DNA from 2 places in the Chitinibacter fontanus genome. Region 2 is predicted to be linked to the other one. Evidence: predicted binding sites of a transcription regulator. Region 2 holds the regulator's gene; the other holds the start of a gene.
The links. Region 2 encodes sigma-54, which starts transcription at its own class of promoters, with help from an activator protein. Its sites were predicted from a motif close to CTGGCACGCTTCATGCTT; they were not measured.

Region 1 (11,309 bases), 1.3 Mb from region 2:
GAAGAAGTTGATTGGTTAATTGTTCGCGGCGTAAATGGAGCTGAATATGACTTTACTGCTGGGTATGGCGGCGATTGTAGGTGGAGTTTTGTTGTTCAATTATTTCTTTCCATTTATGCCGTGGACGAAACAAGAATGGTTAGCGCTGCCGACCGAATCCGAATATAGACAAAGGCACCCTACAGCCTGCAACGGGGAGCGAACTCATTGTGTCAAATGTGGTGGCGAGCAACAGCTTGATTTGCCTACATTCAATCCAGGCGTGATAAATCGAAAAGTCATGTGTATGAGATGTAAAGCAGTGCTTTGGCGTGTGTCATCCAAATAAAGATAAAAAGGATAAACAATGAGCGTACAGGGAGCCTGCGCCTGCGGTCAGGTGCAATATGAAGTCGATGAATTTTTTACCCCAGTGATTCATTGCAATTGCGACACCTGCCGCAGCGTGCTGGGTACGCCGTTTAATAGCGTGGCGGGGGCTAAGCGCGCGCATTTTCGCGTAGTTGCTGGGCAGGAAAAGCTCAAATTTTTTGAATCATCACCGGGCAAATCGCGCTATTTTTGCGGCGAGTGCGGCACGCATCTGTATGGCAAAAAAGCGGGGCAGGAAAACCTGATCGTGCGTGTTGGCACGTTGCGAGATGATCCGGGGATTCGCGGTGGTATGCATATCTGGACTTCGCATCGCAAGGCTTGGCTGGGGTACGAGGGATTGGCTGAGTATGACGAGTGGCAGCCGGGGCGGGGATAATTATGGCGATCGACCTTGAGTTTGAGCGCAAGAAAATAGCGGCCTTAGCTGTGTTTCAAGCGAAAACCTCAGAAACGGGCTGGCGATATCTAGTGCAGTGGCCTTGGTTTCTTAGGATGCAATGGGCATTAGGCTTAAAAACAAAGCCAAAGTATTTCAATACACTGATGGGGGAAACGATTCAAGGCTTATCTAGTTGTGGAGCGCTTTTACCCTTGGTGATTGTAGGGTGGACATCGGGTATTTCGTTTCAAAAAGTCATTGGTTTTTCCGTGCTTTTTCTGACTCTTAGTGCGCTGCAAGCGCTGGCTATCCGCTCTTTTGCGCGCAAAAAACAATTACCTAGCTGGGAAAGCCTTTAATGTTTCGTACCGCTTGCCCCTCGTGTGGCGCTGAGGTTTTATTTCGCTCGACGATTTCGGCGATTGCTGTTTGCGAATATTGCCAGTCTACGGTGCTACGCAGCGCCGATGAGGTCAAAGACATTGGCAAAATCGGCAAGGTGCTGGAAGACTATTCGCCGATTCAGATCGGCACGTCAGGGTTATTTGCTGGGCGCACATTTACCGTGATTGGCCGTATTCAGTTGCGCTACGATGCGGGATTGTGGAACGAGTGGTATGTCTCGTTTGATGATGGGAAATATGGCTGGCTGGGCGATACCTCTGGGCAGTATATGTTTACCCTGCCGCTCGGCGAGGCAGCTAATGCACCACAGTTTGAATATTTAACCCCCGAAATGCGCTACGAACATGGTGGGCGGGCTTATGTGGTGACCGATAAGCGCAGCGCACAATGTGTGGGTGGACAAGGTGAATTGCCGTTTGTGGTGGGTAATGGTTATGTTGCTAAAGTAGTTGATTGTCGTATCGCTGAGCGTTTTCTAACGATAGATTATTCCGATGTAAACGCAGCCAGACCCAATCCGCAGTTGTATGTCGGCGAAGCGGTTGAGCTGAAAAACCTGCAAGCGCAGTTGCTGCGCAGTGATGAGGAAATTCAGCGCAGCGCTGGACGACTCAAGGGTACGCCCAATGTGCTCGATTGCCCTAGTTGCGGCAATCAGTTGCAATACCGTGCGGGAGTTGCCACGCAAATCGTGTGTGCAGCCTGTGGTTCGGAAGTGGATTGCTCGGGCGACAAAGCGCTGGTGCTGACCAAGCACACCGAAGCCGAGCGCTATCATGCCACGCTCGATTGCGGCGATAGCGCGATGATCGATGGCACCAAATGGACGGTGATCGGCCTGATTGAAATGGTCGAAACCGATGATGAAGATTCGCACTGGACCGAATACTTGCTACATAACTGGCAGCAGGGCTTTCAATGGTTGGTTGAAGCCAAAGATGGCTGGTCGCGCGTGGCGGTGCTTAATGCAATGCCAGAGAGTTGGAGCGATGCACATGCCAATTTTCAAGGGCAACGCTTTCGCAAAATGTATGACAGTTACACCGCCAAAGTCGTATACGCGGCGGGGGCGTTTAACTGGCGGGTGAGTGTCGGCGATCGGGTTCAGTTATGGGAGTATCAGCAAGGCCAACAGCGCTTGTGCAAAGAGAAAAATAGCGCTGAACTCGTTTGGTCATTGGCGAGCAAAATTCCCAACCGACAAATCGAGCAATGGTTTAATAAAACCAATGTGCAAACCTTAAAATCAGATGCCGAACCGGGCGATCAGCGAAGTATGGCTTGGCGTTATACGCTGATTCTGCTGGCGATCAACCTGCCTCTAGCCTTGTTTGGCGATGATGTGTTGGAAGGCGTGTTCTGGACTGGTATGGCTGCCTATGTTTTGCATTGGCCACTTAATAAAAGCGAATCGGACGAATGAGCAACGGCTTTTACAAAATTTACTGCATCGCGATTATCACGATTTGCACCTTGTTCAATTTATCGTCATGCAGCAATTCAGGTTCATCGTCAGGGAGTAGTCGTGGCTGGAGCAGCGGTTCGTCTTCTGGCGGTTGGAGTTCGGGTGGTGGGCATAAATGAAGCATGAGCCATTACTAGAGTTGTCGATGACTAACCCCGTGCCACTTGGTCGACATTTAATTGCCGACTTTCAAGGCTGTACACCTACGGTATTGGCCGATCCTGCTTTGATTGAAAACGCCATGCTGGCCGCAGTCCAAGCTGGCCAGGCTCATGTGCTGCAACGCCATTTTCATCATTTTGGTCCTGAGCAAGGTGTGACCGGTATGCTGTTATTACGCGAGTCGCATATCAGTATTCATACGTGGCCAGAGCATGGCTATGCAGCGATTGATCTGTTTATGTGTGGTGCGGCCAACGCGGACGCCGCTTTGGCTGTGTTGCAGCAAGTCTTGCAACCTGCAGAATCGAGCCAACAAGTGATTTGGCGTTCAAGTATTAAGGGTATTGCCTCTTAGGCTTTAAATTTATTGGTATTTAAAGCTATACCCATCATCATTTTAGTCTGAGTGATTGCACAGGCAGATCAGCCGACTCAAGCGGCAAACCTTGCCGCTTTTGAGCGGTTTTCCCTCTCTCTAAGTCAATAAAACCGCGGCTCTAGCGGTTTCTTCTTGCTGGCATACATTGTGCTTGTATCTGTGCATTCATTTGGAGTGCGATATGCTGGGCAAAATCGACGACTATTTTCGTAATCAGGAAACTGCGCTGAAAATGCGCTCGTATCGACAGGAAATTTTGGCGTCAAATATCGCCAATGCGGATACGCCCAATTACAAAGCCCGCGATTTCGATTTTAAAGCCGCCTATGAAAGCGCCCGTGCAGGCCAGCAAACGGCGACTTTGGCCACCAGTAATGCTCGCCATTTGCAACCATCACTGACGATTGATCTGTTTGCTCCCGAACTGAAATACCGTAATGAGCGTCAACCATCGATTGATGGCAATACGGTGGAAATGGACACCGAAATGAAAGAATTTACCGATAACGCCATTCGTTATCAGGCTTCGGTGACCTTCTTGCAGCGGCGAATTGAATCGATGAAAACCGCGCTGACCGGCCAATAAGGATTAACTGATGTCGATGTTCCGAGTTTTTGATGTAGCAGCTTCTGGCATGCGGGCGCAATCAGCGCGCCTGAATGCGGTGGCAAGTAATTTGGCGAATGCTGAATCGGTGACTAGTTCAAATGGTCAGCCTTATCGCGCGAAACAAGTGGTGTTTCAGGCGCAGCCGCTAACGGCCAATAATAAGCAATCCGTTGGCGTGCAGGTAGCTGGTGTAATCGAAGATCAGGCACCTCCTAAATTAGTGTTTGATCCAAAAAGCCCATTTGCCGATGCGAATGGCTACGTGGCAATGCCTAATGTCAACGTAGTGGATGAAATGACCAATATGATTTCCGCGTCACGTTCGTACCAAACCAATATTGATGTGATGAATACCGCCAAAACGCTGCTGCTGCGTACCTTGTCGCTCGGTCAAGTTTAAGGAGTAATACACCATGGCAACCAATCCAGTTTCAGGTCAATTTGACTACAGCTCTTTAAACGCGCGAACCACCACCACTAAAACGCAAACTGAAGAGCAGCAAGATCGGTTTATGAAGTTGTTGGTTAAGCAATTGCAGTCGCAAGACCCAATGAACCCGATGGATAACGCGCAAACCACGAGTCAGATCGCGCAAATTAATACGGTGAGCGGCATCGAAAAGCTCAATGCATCGATGGCGCAAATGACCAGTTTGTACGCGGGTACACAAGTGATGCAGGCGGCAAACTTGATCGGCAAAGAAGTCCTGTGCCCCGGCAATGGTTTCCGCTTTGATGGCAGTAAAGCGGCCGACTTGCGTTTTAATATCCCAGATGGTGCCAGCAATGCAATGGCGACCATTTATGATGACAAAGGCGCTGAAGTAGCCAAAGTGCCAGTTACGACCGCTAAATCTGGTTTGGTGCAGCTCGCTTGGGATGGCAAGAAGGCCGATGGCACTGTAGTTCCTGCTGGTAATTACAAGGTAACGGCAACCGCACAAAAAGATGGCAAGGAAATTGCTTTGAGTACGGTGACTTGGCAGGTGGCTAAGTCGGTGGAATTTGGCAGCGATGGTGTTGGGGTGTATTTGGCCAATGGTGAGAAAACCAATTTTGGCGGCATTATCCAGATTCAGCAGTCAAACGGTTAAGGTAAGGAGCGTATCATGGGTTTCCAACAAGGCTTAAGTGGTCTCGGCGCCGCAGCTAAAAATCTGGACGTAATTGGTAATAATGTCGCCAACGTGAATACCGTTGGTTTCAAAGGGTCGCGCGCAGAGTTTGCCGATATTTATGCCAGTACCTTTGGTACCGCCTCAAATATTGCGGGTATCGGTGCCAAGGTGACGACGATTGCCCAGCAGTTTTCGCAGGGTAATACTACCTCAACGAATAATCCGCTGGATGTTGCGATTACCGGGAATGGTTTTTTCCGTATGCAAGATCCAACTGGCAGTATTAGCTATGCACGTAATGGCCAATTCCAGCTCGATAAGAATGGCTATATCGTTAATAACGGCCAATTTCTTACCGGCTGGGCTGTAGATCAAGGAACCGGCATTTTCCTAGAAGGCTCAACGCCACAACCTATTCAGCTGCAATTTTCCAATATCGGCGCACGGGCAACTGGCGCATCTGGGGTTACTGGCGCGGGTTTGAATCTGGGTTTGAATTTGAATGCGGCCGATAAAGTGATTCCAGCCGGTACCGCTTTCTCGTCCACTGACCCGACCACATATAATTATTCAACGTCGGCCACCGTATTTGACTCTTTAGGTGTGGCGCATACGCAGACGATGTATTTCCGCAAGCAAGACCCCGCCGCAGGAGGTACGGTTGGATCTTGGGATATTAAATATGGCCTGGATGGTAAAGATGTTAATGCTAATGGTACTTTAGGTCCCCAAGTGCCTGCAGTGGCTAAGTTAAGTACGACCATCTCGTTTGATGCCAATGGTAAACCGGTGGGTTTGCCCGTTGGCGGAACGACTTTCAATGTCACTGCTGCAACGCTGAACAATGGTTCGGCTGGGCTCAATTTCCAAATGTATTTTGATAAATCGACCCAATTTGGTAGCCCATACAATGTGAATACCTTGACCCAAGATGGCTATACCGACGGTGTTTTAACCGGTATTTCGGTGAGCAAAGAAGGGGTAGTGCAAGGTCGTTATTCCAATGGTCAAAGCCGCAATGTGGCTAAGGTGGTGTTGTCTACGTTTACTAATCCACAAGGCTTGCAACCCTTGGGCGATAACCGTTGGGCTGAATCATTTGGCTCTGGCCAACCCCTAACAAACGGCCCTGGGCAAGGCAATACCGGCTTTTTGCAGGCCGCTGCGGTTGAGGATTCCAACGTGGATTTGACCTCTGAGCTGGTGAACTTGATTACTGCGCAACGCAATTATCAAGCCAACGCTCAAACGGTGAAAGCGCAAGACACCATCATGCAAACCATTGTGAATCTGCGCTGATAAAAGGTCATAACTAAGGTATGGATCGTTTAATTTATGTGGCGATGTCGGGGGCTAAAAACAGCGAAACCCGTCAGGCAACGATTGCGAACAATTTAGCAAATGTAACGACACCAGGCTTTCGTGCTGAATTGGCATCGGCACGTGCGGTTGCTGCGCTTGGCGGTCCAGGCATGGGTACACGGGCGTATGTTGTGCAGCAAACGGCAGCCGCAGATTTAAGCCCCGGTATTTTCCAGCAAACCGGACGGGATTTGGATGTTGCCATTCGTGGTAACGGTTGGCTGACCGTGCAGACTTCCAGTGGTGAGGCTTATACCCGAAATGGCAGCTTTGCGATTGATTCATCAGGCCTACTAAAAACCCATTCGGGCGAGATTGTACAAGGCGAAAGTGGTCCACTCACTATTCCTGAAAACAACCGTGCAACGATTGCGCCCGATGGCACAGTCACGGCCATTGATATGGCCAATCCTACTCAGACGGTGGAAGTGGGGCGGTTGAAATTGGTTAACCCGCCAGATGCGCAGATGGAAAAAGGACTTGATGGCCTGTTTCGTCAACGTAACGGTGAAACTGCGCAAGCGGATCCTGAAGTGCGTTTGGCCAGTGGCGGCGTAGAAGGTAGTAACGTCAATTCGGTCGAGCAGTTGGTCAATATGATTTCAACGCAGCGCCATTTTGATATGCAGATCAAATTGCTCACGACCGCAGAGCAAAACTCCCGCTCGGCCAGCTCCCTGCTTTCATTAAATAGTTAAGCCATATAAAAACAAGGATTTAGCATCATGATGCGTTCGCTTTGGACTGCAAAAACCGGCATGGATGCCATGCAGTTTAATATCGATGTGGTTTCACACAATTTGGCCAACGTGAACACTAATGGCTATAAACGCGAACGTGCGATTTTTGAAGATTTGATGTATCAAAATTTGCGGCAGGCGGGCGGTGCGACGAGTCAGCAAACCTCATTACCTAGCGGGCTGTATGTAGGTACTGGCACGCAAATTGTGGCCACCGTGCGTAATCATTCGGTCGGCAATCTGCAAAAAACTGATGGTCCGCTCGATTTAGCCATTAATGGTGATGGCTTTTTCCAAATTGCTTTGCCTAATGGTACGACTGCTTATACGCGTGATGGTGCATTTCAGGTCAATAGCCAAGGCACGATCGTAACCAGTAGCGGTTACGAGTTGTCGCCAGCAATTCAGGTGCCACAAGGCACAACCAGTATCACATTTGCCAAAGATGGTACGGTGTCGGCCATTGTAAATAATAACGCGGCAGCACCGATTCAAGTCGGTAATATTCAGACTGCCACCTTTATTAACCCACCGGGCTTGGAATCAATCGGTGGGAACTTATATCTGGAAACCTCTGCGAGTGGTGCGCCAACAGTGGGAACGCCTGGCACGAACGGTTTGGGTGCGATTAACCAAGGTTATACCGAAACGTCGAATGTGAATGCAACGGAAGAATTGATCAATATGATTCAGGCGCAGCGTGCGTTTGAGCTTAACTCCAAAGCTGTGACAACTACCGATCAAATGCTGGCGAAATTGTCGCAGATGTAATTGGCCATGATGGTGACTATGAAAAAATTGCGTTTAGTTTGCTGGAGTTTCTTGCTGCTTAGTCTGACTGCGTGTGTGGCACCACAGTCGATTGTGACTCAGCCAACCTCCGCACGCGCTCAGCCAAGCGTGCTGACTGGCAATAATAATGGCGCGATTTTTCAGGCGGCAACCGCCAAAATGCTGTTTGAAGAACCGGTGGCGCGCCGTATTGGCGATATTTTGGTTGTGACAATTGAAGAAAATCTAACCGCAGTTAATAAAGCCAATAGCAGTACGAATCGCGATGGTGGGCTCACTTTAAGCGGCTCGGCCGATATTCCGTATATGCCAGCTGCGCTTGGGAAGCTATTTAACGCCACCGCCGATATAAGTACCAATAATAAATTTGCAGGTAAAGGCGAGACTAATAGCACCAACACCTTCAAGGGTAGTATTGCGGTGACTGTGATTGATGTTTTTGCCAACGGCAATTTATCGATTGGTGGTGAAAAACAAGTTGTAGTAAATGGGTATAACAATGTCCTGCGCTTTACCGGGGTCGTGAATCCTAACGACATCAAGGCTGGAAATACGATTTCTTCTACCCGTGTTGCCGATGCCCGTATCGAGCAAGTGGGGCAGGGCGCAATTAGCGATGCAAATACGATGGGCTGGATGCAGCGGTTTTTCCTCTCGGTATGGCCGTTTTAATTGAATTGATGGGGCGGGTATATGCGTAAACTAATTTTGGCTATTGCCCTGTGTGTCTATACCTTGCCAGTGTATGCTGATCGCTTAAAGGATTTAGCTAGCTTTGCTGGCGTGCGCAATAACCAGTTGGTCGGTTATGGCTTGGTAGTTGGTCTTGATGGAAGTGGTGATCAGACCACGCAAACGCCATTCACCGTGCAATCGGTGGTGAATATGCTCACCAATATGGGGGTTCAGGTACCAACGGGCGGCAATTTGCAATTGAAAAATGTCGCTGCAGTGACTGTAACAGCAACGCTGCCGCCGTTTGCTCGCCCAGGCCAGCCACTTGATATCGTGGTGTCTTCCATTGGTAATGCAAAAAGCTTACGGGGTGGCACATTGTTAATGGCGCCTCTGAAGGGGGCCGATGGACAAATTTACGCCATGGCGCAGGGTAATTTAGTGGTTGCTGGCGCGGGCGCATCTGCTGGTGGTTCGAGTACGCAAATCAATCAGTTAGCAACAGGGCGCATCCCTGCTGGTGCCACGGTGGAACGTGCGGTGCCGACCTTGCTGGGCAACGGCGAGTTTGTGCAATTGGAGTTGCTCAAGACTGATTTTTCCACCGCCAGCCGTGTGGTCAATGCCATCAATAGCCAAATTGGCCCAGTGGCCGCCGCGCTGGATGGCCGGGTGATTCAAGTGCGTGCGCCACTCGACCCAAATCAGCGCGTTGCTTTCTTGGCCAAGCTTGAGGGTGTGAATGTCACGCCGGGTGAAACTTCGCCTAAGGTGATTATTAATGCCCGTACTGGTTCGGTGGTGATGAATCAGGCGGTGACGATTGATCCATGCGCGATTGCGCACGGCAATTTAACCGTAACTATTTTGGCGGATAACAAAGTCGAGCAGCCTAAACCATTAGCCAATGGACAAACTGCTAAAGTGCAAAACGCGGATATTGATATTGAAGTAGGTAAAGGCCCAGTGGTGCGCTTGCCAAAGGCCGCTACGCTCAATCAAGTGGTACGGGCGCTCAATGCGGTGGGTGCTACGCCGCAAGATTTGTTGGCTATTTTGCAAGCAATGAAAATTGCCGGTGCCTTGAATGCCGAATTGGAAGTGATTTAATGGCTTGGCAAACAAACTATGGGTATATGCATTTGGCTTAAAAATTGATTTGCTTTTAGTGGTATACCCCATCAGGTATTTAAAAGGCGCTCAGATTTGAGCGCCTTTTATTTTGGGCATACTCCTTGCTTGTAATCTGGCAAGTTCTTCAGGAGTATCGCCATGTTGCCCCGTGCCACGCTTGATTCGCAAAGTATTTCAGCTGATCCACGCAGCTTGGATCGTTTGCGTGCGAGCAGTCTGAATAATAAAGGCGCAGCAGCACAAGGGGCCGCGCAGCAATTTGAAGCACTGCTATTGCAGCAAATGCTCAGCGCAATGCGCAAGGCAGCGCCTACTGATGAGTTTGATCAAAGCGCAGCAAGTCAAACCTTTAAAGGGATGCGCGATCAGCAGCTAGCGCAAAATTGGGCTCAAAGTGGTGGTATTGGTTTTGCCAAGCTGATTGTGCGTCAGCTCAATATTCAGGATAACCCAGCACTGTTGCAGCAACCCTTGCTAAGCGAAGTGCGTGGCGCGATTAAACGCCCGCTAGTGGCTAACGCAGCGGCAGTAGCGGCAAAACCTGCCGCAGAAGGGTTGAGTGTTGCCGCCGACAGCAAGGCTAAATTGGATGCGGTGCCAGATTTTGTGCGCAAGCTCGGCGATGCCGCAAAATCGACTGCCGCCAATCTTGGTCTTTCGCCGCATTTATTGCTTGCCCACGCAGCGCTGGAAACCGGTTGGGGTAAAAAAGGTATCAAGTCGAGCGACGGGATTGAGTCGCACAATTTATTCGGTATTAAAGCGGGTAGTGGCTGGCAAGGTAAAACCGTTGATGTCCTAACCACCGAATACGTTGATGGCATTGCACAAAAGCGCATTGAGAAATTTCGCGCCTATGATTCGTATGCCGATTCAATGGCTGATTACGCCAGCTTAATTAAACGCCGCTATGGCGCTGCGGTAGCGCAAGGTAGCGATGCGATTGGCTTTGCCAAAGCCTTGGTGGCCGGAGGCTATGCCACTGATCCGCAGTATGTACAAAAATTAACGCGTGTTGCCGATCGAGTCGCAGAGCAATTAGGTCTCTCAAGAGTTAGCGCATAAAGCCGATATATATTCAAGGGGTTAAATCATGGCATCATCCGTTTTTGGTATCGGCGTATCAGGCTTAAATGCAGCAAGTCTGGGGCTAACGACGACCGGGCATAATATTTCGAATGTGAATACCGATGGTTTTTCACGCCAGCGCTTGTCGCAAAGTGCTCCATATCCATTGCTGTCTGGTAGTGGTTTTAATGGTCTGGGCGTGCAGGTTGATTCAATCACGCGGATGTATGATCGTTTTTTAACCAAAGCGGTTGAAGTGGCGCAAACCCAATCAAGCTATCAATCGACGCGGCTGTCGCATCTATCCGAAATTAATAATATCGTGGCAGACCCCACTGCGGGGGTGTCACCTGCATTGCAAGATTTTTTCAGTAATGTGCAAAACGTTGCGACTAATCCAGCTAGTCCACCGTCACGCCAAGCTATGCTGGCCAGCGCACAAACTTTGGTCAATCGTTTTCAGGTCTTCTCGCAGCGCTTGGAAGAGCAAAGAAGTGCGCTGAATGGCGAGATTACTAATACCATCGGCAATATTAATGGCTATTCTGAACAAATTGCTGAGTTGAATAATAAAATTGTTATTGCACAGTCTTCAGGGCAACCGCCGAATGATTTATTAGATCAGCGTGATTTGCTGGTAAAAGA
Region 2 (11,309 bases):
CCCGAGTTGGTGCAGCAATATGCGCATTATGTCACTGGCCGCCAAGGCGGTGCTGGCGCGGTACGCGAAGTATGTGAATTAATCATGGCAAGCCAAGGAACGCTGGATGCAGCTTTGGCTCCATACCTGCAGTAAGGCGATATTTTGCGTAGCCTGACTATTTGGGCCTTGCCCATGATGCTATTGTTACTGGTTGCTGCCCTAATCCTGGGTTTGAGCCGTGCGGCAATAGATATGGTTTCGACCAAGAAAATTGATCCGAATACGCCAGATATGATTACCCAGCGTGGTGTATTGGAGCGTTTTGATGTGGCGGGGCTTAAGCGATCCGAGTTGATTGCAAGCGAAGTGCGCCACTTCCGTGCCGAAGATACGCTGCTGTTTAATCAGCCACGTTTGGTACAAACGGATCCGGGTAAGCCTGTGATGACGGTGACTGGTGTGCGCGGGAAAAGTATCTTCAAAGCTTCGCAAATCTGGTTCTATGATCAAGTGGAATTGCGTCGCGCACCATTCGGCACGCAAGCAGAGCTCATTATCCATAGCCATGACGTGTTTTTGAATCAAGCAACGCATCAAGCTAGCTCCGATGCCCCTGTGGTGGCAGATATGGGGCCGCATCATGCTGAGGCAGTTGGGTTTGTTGCTGACAATAGCGCACAGACTCTTTTATTAAAATCTAAGGTAAAAATGACCTATGTTCCGACCGCTCGTGCTGCCCTTGTTGGCACTGCTACTCAGTAATACCGTTTCAGCTGAAACCGCCGATCGTGAAAAACCGATGAATATCGTCGCAGATAATTGCGCTTTAGATCAGAAAACGCAGCAAAGTGTTTGTACCGGGAATGTGGTTGTCACACAAGGGACCATGGTGGTTCGTGCCGATAAGCTGGTGACTCGCCAAGACGAGCAAGGCAATCAGTTTGCCCAAGGTGAGGGGCGTCCGGTGCGCTTTAAGCAAAGACTAGATTCGGGTGAGATGCTGGATGCTGAGGCGTTGCGCTTTGATTATGACGGTGCGAAAGGTTTTATGGTGTTGATGGAAAAAGCTTGGATTAAACGTAATCAGGATTTAGTTGTGGGTGACAAAATCACTTATGACATGAATACCGAGTACTACCAGGCGCAAAGTAAATCGGGTGGACGTGTAAATATCACTCTGACCCCTAAGAAAAAAGCCTCTGAAACCGCCAGCAAGCCCGTGAGCAAATAAAACGCATGAGCACTCTTAAAGCCCAGCATTTGCAGAAAAGTTATAAGAAACGCACTGTAGTGCGCGATGTATCACTGGAAGTCAGTAGTGGTGAAGTGGTTGGTTTATTGGGTCCCAATGGAGCCGGCAAAACCACCAGCTTTTACATGATTGTCGGTCTGGTGCGGATGGATCAGGGCACCATCGAGCTCGATGGTGTCGACGTGAGTCAGCAGCCGATTCATAAGCGCGCTCGCTTAGGATTGGGCTATCTGCCCCAAGAGGCCTCGATTTTTCGCAAAATGACTGTGGCCGAAAATATCAAATCGGTGCTGGAGCTGCACTACAGCGATAAAGCGCAAATTATTGAGCGCCTAGATGAATTATTACATGATCTGCATGTGGGGCATCTACGCAATAGTAATGCCATGAGTTTGTCCGGTGGAGAGCGCCGCCGTGTCGAGATCGCGCGTGCGTTGGCGTCTAACCCACAATTTGTCTTGCTTGATGAGCCATTTGCCGGTGTCGATCCGATTGCGGTGATTGATATTCAGCGCATTATTGGCTTCTTGAAAGAGCGCGGAATTGGGGTGTTGATTACCGATCATAATGTTCGCGAAACGCTCGGTATTTGTGACCGTGCTTATATCATTTCAGAAGGCTCGGTGATGGCAGCTGGTAAACCGGCTGAGATCGTGAATAATGAAGATGTTCGTCGCGTATATCTGGGCGAACACTTCCGAATGTAATTTCCTCCTTGTGCTGGATTTATGAAGCAATCTTTGCAGCTGCGCATGTCGCAGCAGCTCAATTTAACGCCACAATTACAGCAGTCGATCAAACTGTTGCAGCTTTCTACGCTCGATTTTAATCAGGAAGTTGAGCAATACTTGGCAGATAACCCGTTGCTAGAGAGGGAAGAGTCGGCTGGTGACTCGCCGGACTCCCTCGAGGTCGCCGCTCCTGAGACGACTGACTCCAGTACGGATCATGTGGATGATTTGGATGGACTTCGTTGGGACGAGGTAAAAAATGGTGGTTCATACGACGAGGATGATGAGCACGACCCCACTTTACGAGTCGCGATTGAATTAAGTTTGCGTGATCATTTATTGGCGCAAGCCCGTCTGATGGGGCTTTCTGCGCGTGATCATGCCCTGCTTGCCTTGTTAATTGAAGCCTTGGATGAAGATGGCTTACTCACGCAAGACTTAGAGGAAATTTTTGCGCAATTACCTGCTGAAATAGTGCAGGAGCTTGAGCTTGAAGTTGATGAGTTGCGAATCGCACATCAATATTTAATGCAGCTCGAGCCGCTGGGGGTTGGCACTCGATCCTTGTCGGAATGTCTGTTGCTGCAATTGAAATCTGCTCCCAATACTCCTGAGTATTTGTTGGCGCGTCGCTTAATTGAGACTGGATTGGAGTTATTAGCGATCCGCGATTTTGCCAAGCTAAAAAAACAGTTTCAATGTGATGATGATCAATTGCGTCAGGCTCAGCAGATTATCCGGGCCTTGAACCCTAGACCAGCGGCCAACTGGGGCGCGGATACAACACGTTATGTCGTGCCTGATGTGCTGGTGCAAAAGTTACGTGGTCGCTGGACTGTGCGCCTGAATCAGGCTGCGCAGCCCAAAATTAAAGTCAATGAAATGTATGCGCGGCTGTTGCAAGGTGAAGTTGGAGACAATCTTGCTAGCGCTTTGCAAGAAGCTAGGTGGTTGATTAAAAGCATAGAACAGCGTGGCAGTACGATTTTGCGGGTGGCCCAAGCGATCGTTGCGCGGCAGCAAGCGTTTTTTGAATATGGCGAAGTGGCCATGAAACCGCTGGTGCTGCGTGATATTGCTGAAGAGCTCGATTTACACGAATCAACGATTTCGCGCGTGACAACGCAAAAATTTATGCTGACACCGCGCGGCGTTTTGGAGTACAAATACTTCTTCGGTAGTCATGTTGAAAACGACAGCGGCGGCGAAAATTCAGCAACATCGATCAAAGCTTTGATCAAACAACTGGTAGCACAGGAAAATCCAAAGAAACCATTATCGGATAGTGCTATAACAGAAGAACTCGCAAGGCAAGGTGTCGCAGTAGCGCGGCGCACCGTTGCCAAGTATCGGGAGGCGCTGAACATTGCGCCTGCCAGTCAGCGCAAAAGCCTATAAAAAGGCGATATAAATCGAAGGAGCAATATTATGAACCTCAACATCAGCGGTCATCATCTTGAAGTTACTCCAGCTATCCGTGAGTATGTCACTAGCAAAATCGAGCGCGTGGTACGTCATTTTGACAATGTGATCGATGCAACAGTGATTCTTTCGGTAGACAAACTGCAGCACAAGGCCGAGGTCACAGTACACGTGAGCGGCAAAGACATTCACGTTGAGGCTATTGAGGAAGATTTGTATGCCGCCATTGACGTTCTGATGGACAAATTAGATCGTCAGGTGGTTAAACACAAAGAAAAACAATCATCACATCGTGGTGAAGCTCTCAAACACCAAGCGGTGGTTGAAGAATAATTCGTTGCGTAAGCAATACAACGGGAACGCCGCGAGTCGTTCCCGTTTTTGTTTCTGAGCAAGGCAAGTACAATACCCAGTCCACTAGGGAACACGATTAAGACCATGAGCCTGATTACCAAAATTCTGCCAACCAGTAATGTATTTTTAGATTTAGATGTTGGTAGCAAAAAGCGCGTTTTTGAGCATGTGGGTATTGTGTTTGAAAATAGCCATGGCATTGCGCGTAGCGTGATTTTTGATAGCTTGTTTGCGCGTGAAAAGCTCGGTTCTACCGGTTTGGGGCAAGGCGTTGCCATTCCGCATGGCCGGATTAAAGGCTTGAAAGAGGCGACCGGTGCCTTTGTTCGTTTGAAAGAACCTATCCCATTTGATGCGCCTGATGGCAAACCGGTGTCGCTAATTTTTGTTTTGCTAGTGCCAGCCAATGCCACCGATCTGCATCTGCAAATTCTCTCCGAATTGGCTCAACTCTTTTCGGATAAGCAATTGCGCGAAGAGCTCAATGCCGTGCCAGAGCCGCACTTGGTGTGGCAGCGGATCTCAAGTTGGCAGCCTTACGGCGCTGATTTTACGTAATAGCAATAAGCTAGACTCCCTTTGCTTAGCTGGTTAATATCAAGACTGCATCTGATTGATGCAGTTTTTTTTTGAGAATCGTATGCCCCAAATTACTGCCCGCCAATTATTCATTGATAACGCCGAGAAACTGCGCCTAACTTGGGTGGCTGGACAATCTGGGGCGAATAATCTGCTGTCTAACGATGCCAGTGAGCAAAAGCCATCTTTGTCGCTGGTTGGGCATTTGAATTTTGTACACCCTAATCGGATTCAAGTGCTGGGCATTGCCGAGATTGCCTATGTCAATGGCCTCTCACCCGATGTGCAGCTCAGTAGTCTTAACCAGTTATTTGCCAGCGAAATGGCGGCGATGATTGTCGCCAATGGGCAGGTAGTACCCGATGCCTTGCGTGATGCGGCTGAGCGCCATCATGTGCCTTTATTGACAAGCCCTGAGCAATCTCCGTATTTAATGGAGGTATTGCGCTATTACCTAAGTAAAGCATTGGCTGTATCTACACACCTGCATGGGGTATTTCTGGATGTGCTGGAGGTAGGCGTTTTGCTGACGGGCGAATCGTCAATGGGTAAATCCGAGCTGGCACTGGAGCTGATTTCACGCGGTCATGGTTTGGTGGCCGATGATGTGGTCGAGGTTTATCGTACTAACCCCGAAACGCTGGAAGGTCGCTGCCCACCAATGTTGCGCGACTTTTTGGAAGTGCGCGGGATTGGTGTATTGAATATCCGGACGATTTTCGGTGAAACCGCGGTGCGGCCGAAAAAAACGCTGAAATTGATTATTCATCTTGCCAAAGCCGGTGGCGAATCGCTCGCACCGGTAGATCGCTTGCAAATGCAGGCGGCGACGCAGGCGATTTTGGATGTGCCAATTCGCAAGCTGGTGATTCCGGTGGCGGCGGGGCGCAATTTGGCGGTGTTGGTTGAGTCGGCCGTGCGTAACTATATTCTGCAATTGCGCGGCATTGATTCGACGCGTGAATTCATCGAACGGCATCAAAAATTTATGGAAATGGGCGAGTAATGCCAAATTCAAAGCATCAGCAAGTCGTTTTGTTGTCAGGTCTCTCGGGCGCCGGTAAATCGGTTGCTTTGCGTGCGCTGGAAGATTTGGGCTATTACTGTCTCGATAACCTACCAGCACCATTGTTGCCACAAGCGGTCTCGATGCTCGATATGGACGGTTATCCCCGCGTGGCGATTGCTGTTGATGCACGTAGCGCGCATAACCTGACCAGCTTGCCCGAGCATCTGGATGCCTTGATGCAGTTGGATGTGGATGTCCGAGTGCTGTTTTTGGAGGCCAATGATGAAACTATTATCAAGCGCTATTCTGAAAGCCGCCGTAGTCACCCTTTGTCCAATGGATTGCTAACGGTGAGTGAATGCATCGGAATGGAGCGCGAGGTGCTCGGCGATATTCGTGAAGTAGGGCATTGTATCGATACCAGCGGCATGGCGGCATCAAAATTACGCCACTGGATTCGTGATTTTATCGCCTCGGATAAAGCCAAACTCACTCTTATTTTCGAGTCATTCGGCTTCAAACACGGTATACCGCTGGATGCTGATTTTGTTTTTGATGCCCGTTGTTTGCCAAATCCTTATTACGACCCAGAGTTGCGGCCCTTAACGGGGATGGATAAGCCGGTGGCGGATTTTCTGATGCGCCAACCGACTGTTGGACCATATTTAACGCATATTCTTGGTTTTCTGGAGCGCTGGTTGCCCGAATTTGAGCGCGATCAGCGCAGCTATGTGACTGTCGCAATCGGGTGTACAGGCGGGCAGCATCGTTCTGTTTACTTGGCTGAAGAGCTTAAGCGGCACTTTGCCCGTTCGCGCCAAGTATTAATCCGCCATCGCGAGCAAGATGGTCATTGATACCTGGCGCCTGCTGAAATGGGGTGATGTCGTTTGTGTGATGGTACTGGGCTTGTTGTGGGCAATGCTCACCTACTGGACTTGGACGCAGCCACGAGCTACCCGAGTGCGTATTTATCAAGATGGCAAAGTCTATGCCGAGCTTGATCTAATGGCCGCCAATATCCTGCATGTTACTGGTCCACTGGGCGATACCGTGGTCGAGGTTGCGGCAGGTAAAGCGCGTATCGCCCATGATCCCAGCCCGCGTCAGTATTGTGTGAAAGCAGGCTGGTTAACCCAAGCCGGGCAAAGTGCTATTTGCTTGCCCAACCGAACCAGTATTGAATTGATTGGCAATCAGCCACGCAGCTATGACAGCCTCAGCTACTAAATCAAACTTGCGAGCCGTGCAGATAACGCCGCAAGATGCATATATTGCGCAGTTGGCCGCCTATGCCATCGTGCTCAGCGTGTTGGAGTCTGGGATTCCATCGCCGATACCCGGGGTAAAGCCGGGCTTGGCAAATATTGTTACCCTGATTGCTCTAGACCGTATCGGCTGGAAAGGTGCAGCCTGGGTTAGCATTCTGCGGATACTAGGGTCGAGTATTGTGTTGGGAGGGATCTTCTCGCCCGGTTTTGCCTTGAGTTTAGCGGGGGGGCTGTGCAGTTTGTTCATGTTGGCGCTGACGCAATATTTTCCGCGGCGCTATTTTGGAATGGTGAGTATTTCGCTGCTTTCTGCGATTGGCCATACAGCAGGGCAGTTGCTGTTAGCCCGCCTGTGGCTGATCCCCCATGACGGTATTTTGTATCTGATCCCATTGTTAAGCGGTATGGCCTTGCTGTTTGGTTTTGTGAATGGCGTTATCACCGAGCGCTTGCTCCGGCAATATCCAGCCAGCCCAGCTCAGCCAAGCAGTACCTCCATAATCAAGCAGGACACCATTTAATATGACAAGCAAAACTATCACCCTCGCTTTTACCGGCGCGTCTGGATTGCCTTATGGTTTGCGTACCTTGGAGTGTTTGCTGGCGGCCGGTTGCAAAGTACGCTTGGTGTATACGCAAGTGGCACAAATTGTGGCCAAGCAGGAAATGAATCTGAGCTGGCCATCGCGTGCGGCCGATTTGGCCGAACTATTACGCAACCAATATCAGCTGGCTGAGCCCGCCCAATTGCAAGTGTATGGTCAGCAGGAATGGTTTGCGCCGATGGCCTCGGGCTCAAACCCTGGTGATGGCATGGTGGTGGTACCGTGTACGATGGGCGCATTGTCAGCAATTGCCAATGGCGCCTCGGATAATCTGTTGGAGCGTGCTGCGGATGTGATGATCAAAGAGCGTAAAACGCTGATTGTCGTGCCGCGCGAAACGCCATATTCGGCGATTCATTTGGAAAATATGCTCAAGCTGGCCAAGCTAGGCGTGGTGATTTTGCCGCCCAATCCCGGGTTTTATCACCATCCCACAGAGGTTTCTGACTTGGTCGATTTTGTCGTGGCACGGATTCTCGATCAGTTGCAAGTACCACATCAGTTAATGCAGCGCTGGGGTGAGTAGATGTATATCCGGCTAGGCATTGATTGTGCTTGTGTTGACGAATATACCACCTGTTTTAATGTGTTTGTTGCCCCAGTTTTGCCAAGCTAACCCGACGAAATAACCACAGCAGGGAGAATGCCGCAAAGGTCAGGGCGATGACCAATGCGATCCAAAATCCTTTTGCGCCGACGGGGCTGAATGGCCCAGCACCAAAGGCCAGCGCGTAGCCGAGCGGTATCCCGATGAGCCAAAAGGCCGTAATGTGCAGCAACATCGGAATGCGGGTGCTTTTATAGCCGCGCAAAATACCGCTAGCCACCGCTTGTGTCGCATCGGAAAACTGAAAAAGCCCGGCAAAAAATAATAATTGCGTTGCCAATGCCAAGACTTGAGCGTCTTGGGTGTACCAGCCGGCGATTGTTGAGTCGAGCAGCATGACCAGGCAAGCACTCAAGGTGGCGATGATTAAACCCAAACGTACGCCGTTCTGGCCAATCATGCGTGCTTCTTGCCACTGTCCAGCGCCCGCAGCTTGGGCGACCCGTACGGTTAAGGCGGTGCTAATCGCCAGTGGAATCATAAATAGCAGCCCGCCAAAATTGAGTGCGATTTGATGCGCGGCCACCGAGGTCGTCCCCAAGCGTGCAATCAGCATCGATAGCCCACTAAAGGCGCTAACCTCGACAAAAAAGGTAATCCCAATGGGTATACCTAGCTTGGCCAATTGGAGCTGGGTTGGCCAATGTATACCCCTGATATAGTCAAATGGATGTGTGTCACGATATATCGCCGCATAGCGCACCCATAACACCCACAGTAGCGCGCTAATCCACATACAAAATGCGGTTGCCCAGCCGCAGCCCACTGCACCCAAGGCCGGAAAGCCAAAATGCCCATAGATGAGTAGCCAATTGGCCGGAATATTCAGCGCCAGCGCTATCAGCGAAATCATCATCATGGGTTTAGTGTGATTGAGCGCCGAGCTATAACCGTACAGTACGCGGCTAATGGCCAGCGCGGGCAAGCCCCAGCTCACTGCCGCCAAAAAACGCTGTGCCTTATCATTGACTTCTGCACTTAGGCCCAGGTGGTTAAATACGGGCAATAAGGCATGGGCAATTGCAATCGCAATCAAGCCGGCAAATAAAGCTTGATACAAGGATTGCTGCGTAAGTGCGGGTAGCTCTGCATGCTGTTTGGCGCCGATTTTTTGCGCGGCCAATGGGCTAATCGCGAGCAATAGCCCCATTAGCGTCACAATCAGCATGGTATAAATTGATGCCCCTACTGATACTGCCGCTAAGTCGGCGGCAGAAACGTGGCCAGCCATCACTGCATCCACAAAGGATGTCCCGGTTTGAGCTAACTGGCCCACCATAATGGGCCAGGCCAGCAAGCAAGTGGCTTTTGCGTCTTTAAGTAAGGGCATGAGTTCCTAAATGATGTACTTAGCAGCGTGGCGCGCGGGTTCGTAGTGCGCCAGCAGATCAGTAAAGCGGCTTTGAAAAATCAAGGCCTCGTTCAGATTTAAATCCAATAGCAACAAGCTGCCATCGGGTAAATTATGCGTTGCGATCCCCATACTTAGTGCCGCGGCATAGGCCAAATTCAAGCGATGTGGGGCTGTGCCGGGGGCAAGCTTCAGTTGCAAGCGGTGGTGGTCACGCCAATTCAAATGCAATTGAAAGCGGGTGGATTGAATGGATGAGGTAACGGCGGGGCGATTCACTAGCTCGTACTCTAAACAATCATACATGGGGCAAACTCCTGAATGAATTTGCCGGTAGCGGCTGGTAAAACTCAGGCTACCGACGCTTTAGCGGAATTTCGGGCGCGCCCCGCAAGTTGTCGATTAATAGGCGCAAACAACAGAAATAAAAAAGCCACGGCAAGCGTGGCAATCAATCTAAACACGCTTTAGCAGAGTTTTATACCGCGCCCTGCAAGCTGCTGATCAACTCGGCGCCATTTCATTCTGCGCCGCTACGCGGTCAGGGTCAAGATCGGTAATTTCCCTTATCTCTGATCGCAATTAATCGGTTTGTTTGGAATCTAGCCAAATGGTAACCGGGCCATTATTGCAAAGTGATACCTGCATATCGGCACCAAATTGCCCGGTAGCGACGGGTTGCGCTATTTTTTCGCTTAAGGCCGCAACAAACTGGCCAAACAAAGGCTCGCTCACAGCGCCGGGCGCTGCTGCACTCCAGCTGGGGCGATTGCCTTTTTTACAGCTGGCGTACAGGGTAAATTGGCTTACTGCCAGCACTTCGCCACTGACATCGCATAAGGAGCGATTCATTACGCCATTTTCATCATCAAAAATGCGCAAATTGGCAATTTTACCTACTAAATATTGAATATCTGCCGCGCTATCCTCATGGCTAATGCCAACCAGTAGCAGTAATCCTGCGCCGATTTGCCCCACGATTTGGTTTGCCACTTCAACTTTGGCATGATTGACGCGTTGGATAAGGACCCGCATGGTTAGCGGACTGCCAGCGAGGTTAAATGAATCGTTTCATCGGCCGCGAGGCTCACTTTAAACGAGCCAGTTTGATCTTGTGGCTGTGTACCTTGAATGAGGCGCTCTTTCAATAAAGCGGCAGCACGGGGTGATTTTTGATTGAAGCGGCCTAAATCACGTACCAGATGGCGCAAAAAGAAGGGGAGGGCATCGCTTTGTTCGCGATGCTTGTCCAGCTCTCTGGACATTCCTGACATTAAAGCCATTTCGATGCGAAAAGCGAGTTCATCACGTGCGCGCAGGGTTTTTTCCATTTCGATTTTTTGTTCGGCTTCGCGCAAAATCGGATTGGTAAACTTGCGTGGCTCTTTGGCCGGAGGGTGGAAAATGTCCATGAACTAATGGGCTCGCTGGCGATAAATGTAAGTAAACGAGAAAATACACCAGCACGATGCATTCGTCATTATTTTTTCGGCAAAAAACGTGCTGCGCGGCGATTCTTGCTGTTTTCCGTCTAGCCAGACATACGGAATTTCTCTAATATCAAGGGCTTGCTGTTTGTATTTTGTAATCGGATAAGGAAAACATAATGAAGCGGGTTGGTTTAGTCGGTTGGCGCGGTATGGTGGGCTCGGTCCTGATGCAACGTATGCAGGAAGAGAAAGATTTTGACGTGATTGATCCCGTCTTCTTCACCACATCGCAAGCAGGTCAAGCAGCGCCTAATTTTGGTAAAGATGCTGGTACCTTGAAAGACGCTAACGATATTGCTGAATTGAGCAAGATGGATGTCATCATCTCTTGCCAAGGCGGCGACTACACGACCGCGATTTTCCAAAAACTGCGCGCCAGCGGTTGGGAAGGCTACTGGATTGATGCGGCATCTACGCTGCGGATGGAAGACGACGCTGTCATTATCCTTGATCCGGTGAACGACGACGTTATCCAAGGCGCATTGGCGAAAGGCGTTAAAAACTACATCGGTGGCAACTGTACCAACTCGATCATGTTGATGGGGATGGGCGGCTTGTTCAAAGCGGGCTTGGTTGATTGGGTATCGTCAATGACTTACCAAGCGGCTTCTGGCGGCGGCGCGAACCACATGCGCGAATTGCTCAAAGGTATGGGC

Region 1: a site for sigma-54 is predicted at 9,686-9,703, ahead of flgJ (flagellar assembly peptidoglycan hydrolase FlgJ). Genes of this name have one in related genera too.

What each region holds. Positions count from the first base shown of each region.
Region 1 is NZ_CP058952.1:2,811,777-2,823,085, forward strand. It holds gene HZU75_RS13430 (SPFH domain-containing protein) at 1-19, shown strand, start outside; gene HZU75_RS13435 (hypothetical protein) at 47-328, shown strand; gene HZU75_RS13440 (GFA family protein) at 347-751, shown strand; gene HZU75_RS13445 (DUF6404 family protein) at 754-1,113, shown strand; gene HZU75_RS13450 (DUF4178 domain-containing protein) at 1,113-2,582, shown strand; gene speD (adenosylmethionine decarboxylase) at 2,740-3,141, shown strand; gene flgB (flagellar basal body rod protein FlgB) at 3,347-3,751, shown strand; gene flgC (flagellar basal body rod protein FlgC) at 3,762-4,175, shown strand; gene HZU75_RS13470 (flagellar hook assembly protein FlgD) at 4,189-4,869, shown strand; gene flgE (flagellar hook protein FlgE) at 4,885-6,192, shown strand; gene flgF (flagellar basal-body rod protein FlgF) at 6,213-6,953, shown strand; gene flgG (flagellar basal-body rod protein FlgG) at 6,981-7,766, shown strand; gene HZU75_RS13490 (flagellar basal body L-ring protein FlgH) at 7,785-8,459, shown strand; gene HZU75_RS13495 (flagellar basal body P-ring protein FlgI) at 8,481-9,572, shown strand; gene flgJ (flagellar assembly peptidoglycan hydrolase FlgJ) at 9,735-10,661, shown strand; gene flgK (flagellar hook-associated protein FlgK) at 10,690-11,309, shown strand, end outside.
Region 2 is NZ_CP058952.1:499,765-511,073, reverse strand. It holds gene HZU75_RS02385 (KdsC family phosphatase) at 1-135, shown strand, start outside; gene lptC (LPS export ABC transporter periplasmic protein LptC) at 175-744, shown strand; gene lptA (lipopolysaccharide transport periplasmic protein LptA) at 698-1,213, shown strand; gene lptB (LPS export ABC transporter ATP-binding protein) at 1,219-1,941, shown strand; gene HZU75_RS02365 (RNA polymerase factor sigma-54) at 1,963-3,363, shown strand; gene hpf (ribosome hibernation-promoting factor, HPF/YfiA family) at 3,394-3,720, shown strand; gene HZU75_RS02355 (PTS sugar transporter subunit IIA) at 3,826-4,299, shown strand; gene hprK (HPr(Ser) kinase/phosphatase) at 4,382-5,326, shown strand; gene rapZ (RNase adapter RapZ) at 5,326-6,186, shown strand; gene HZU75_RS02340 (NusG domain II-containing protein) at 6,176-6,559, shown strand; gene HZU75_RS02335 (Gx transporter family protein) at 6,540-7,121, shown strand; gene HZU75_RS02330 (flavin prenyltransferase UbiX) at 7,123-7,731, shown strand; gene HZU75_RS02325 (MATE family efflux transporter) at 7,787-9,142, opposite strand; gene HZU75_RS02320 (hypothetical protein) at 9,149-9,469, opposite strand; gene dtd (D-aminoacyl-tRNA deacylase) at 9,746-10,198, opposite strand; gene HZU75_RS02310 (hypothetical protein) at 10,201-10,575, opposite strand; gene asd (aspartate-semialdehyde dehydrogenase) at 10,770-11,309, shown strand, end outside.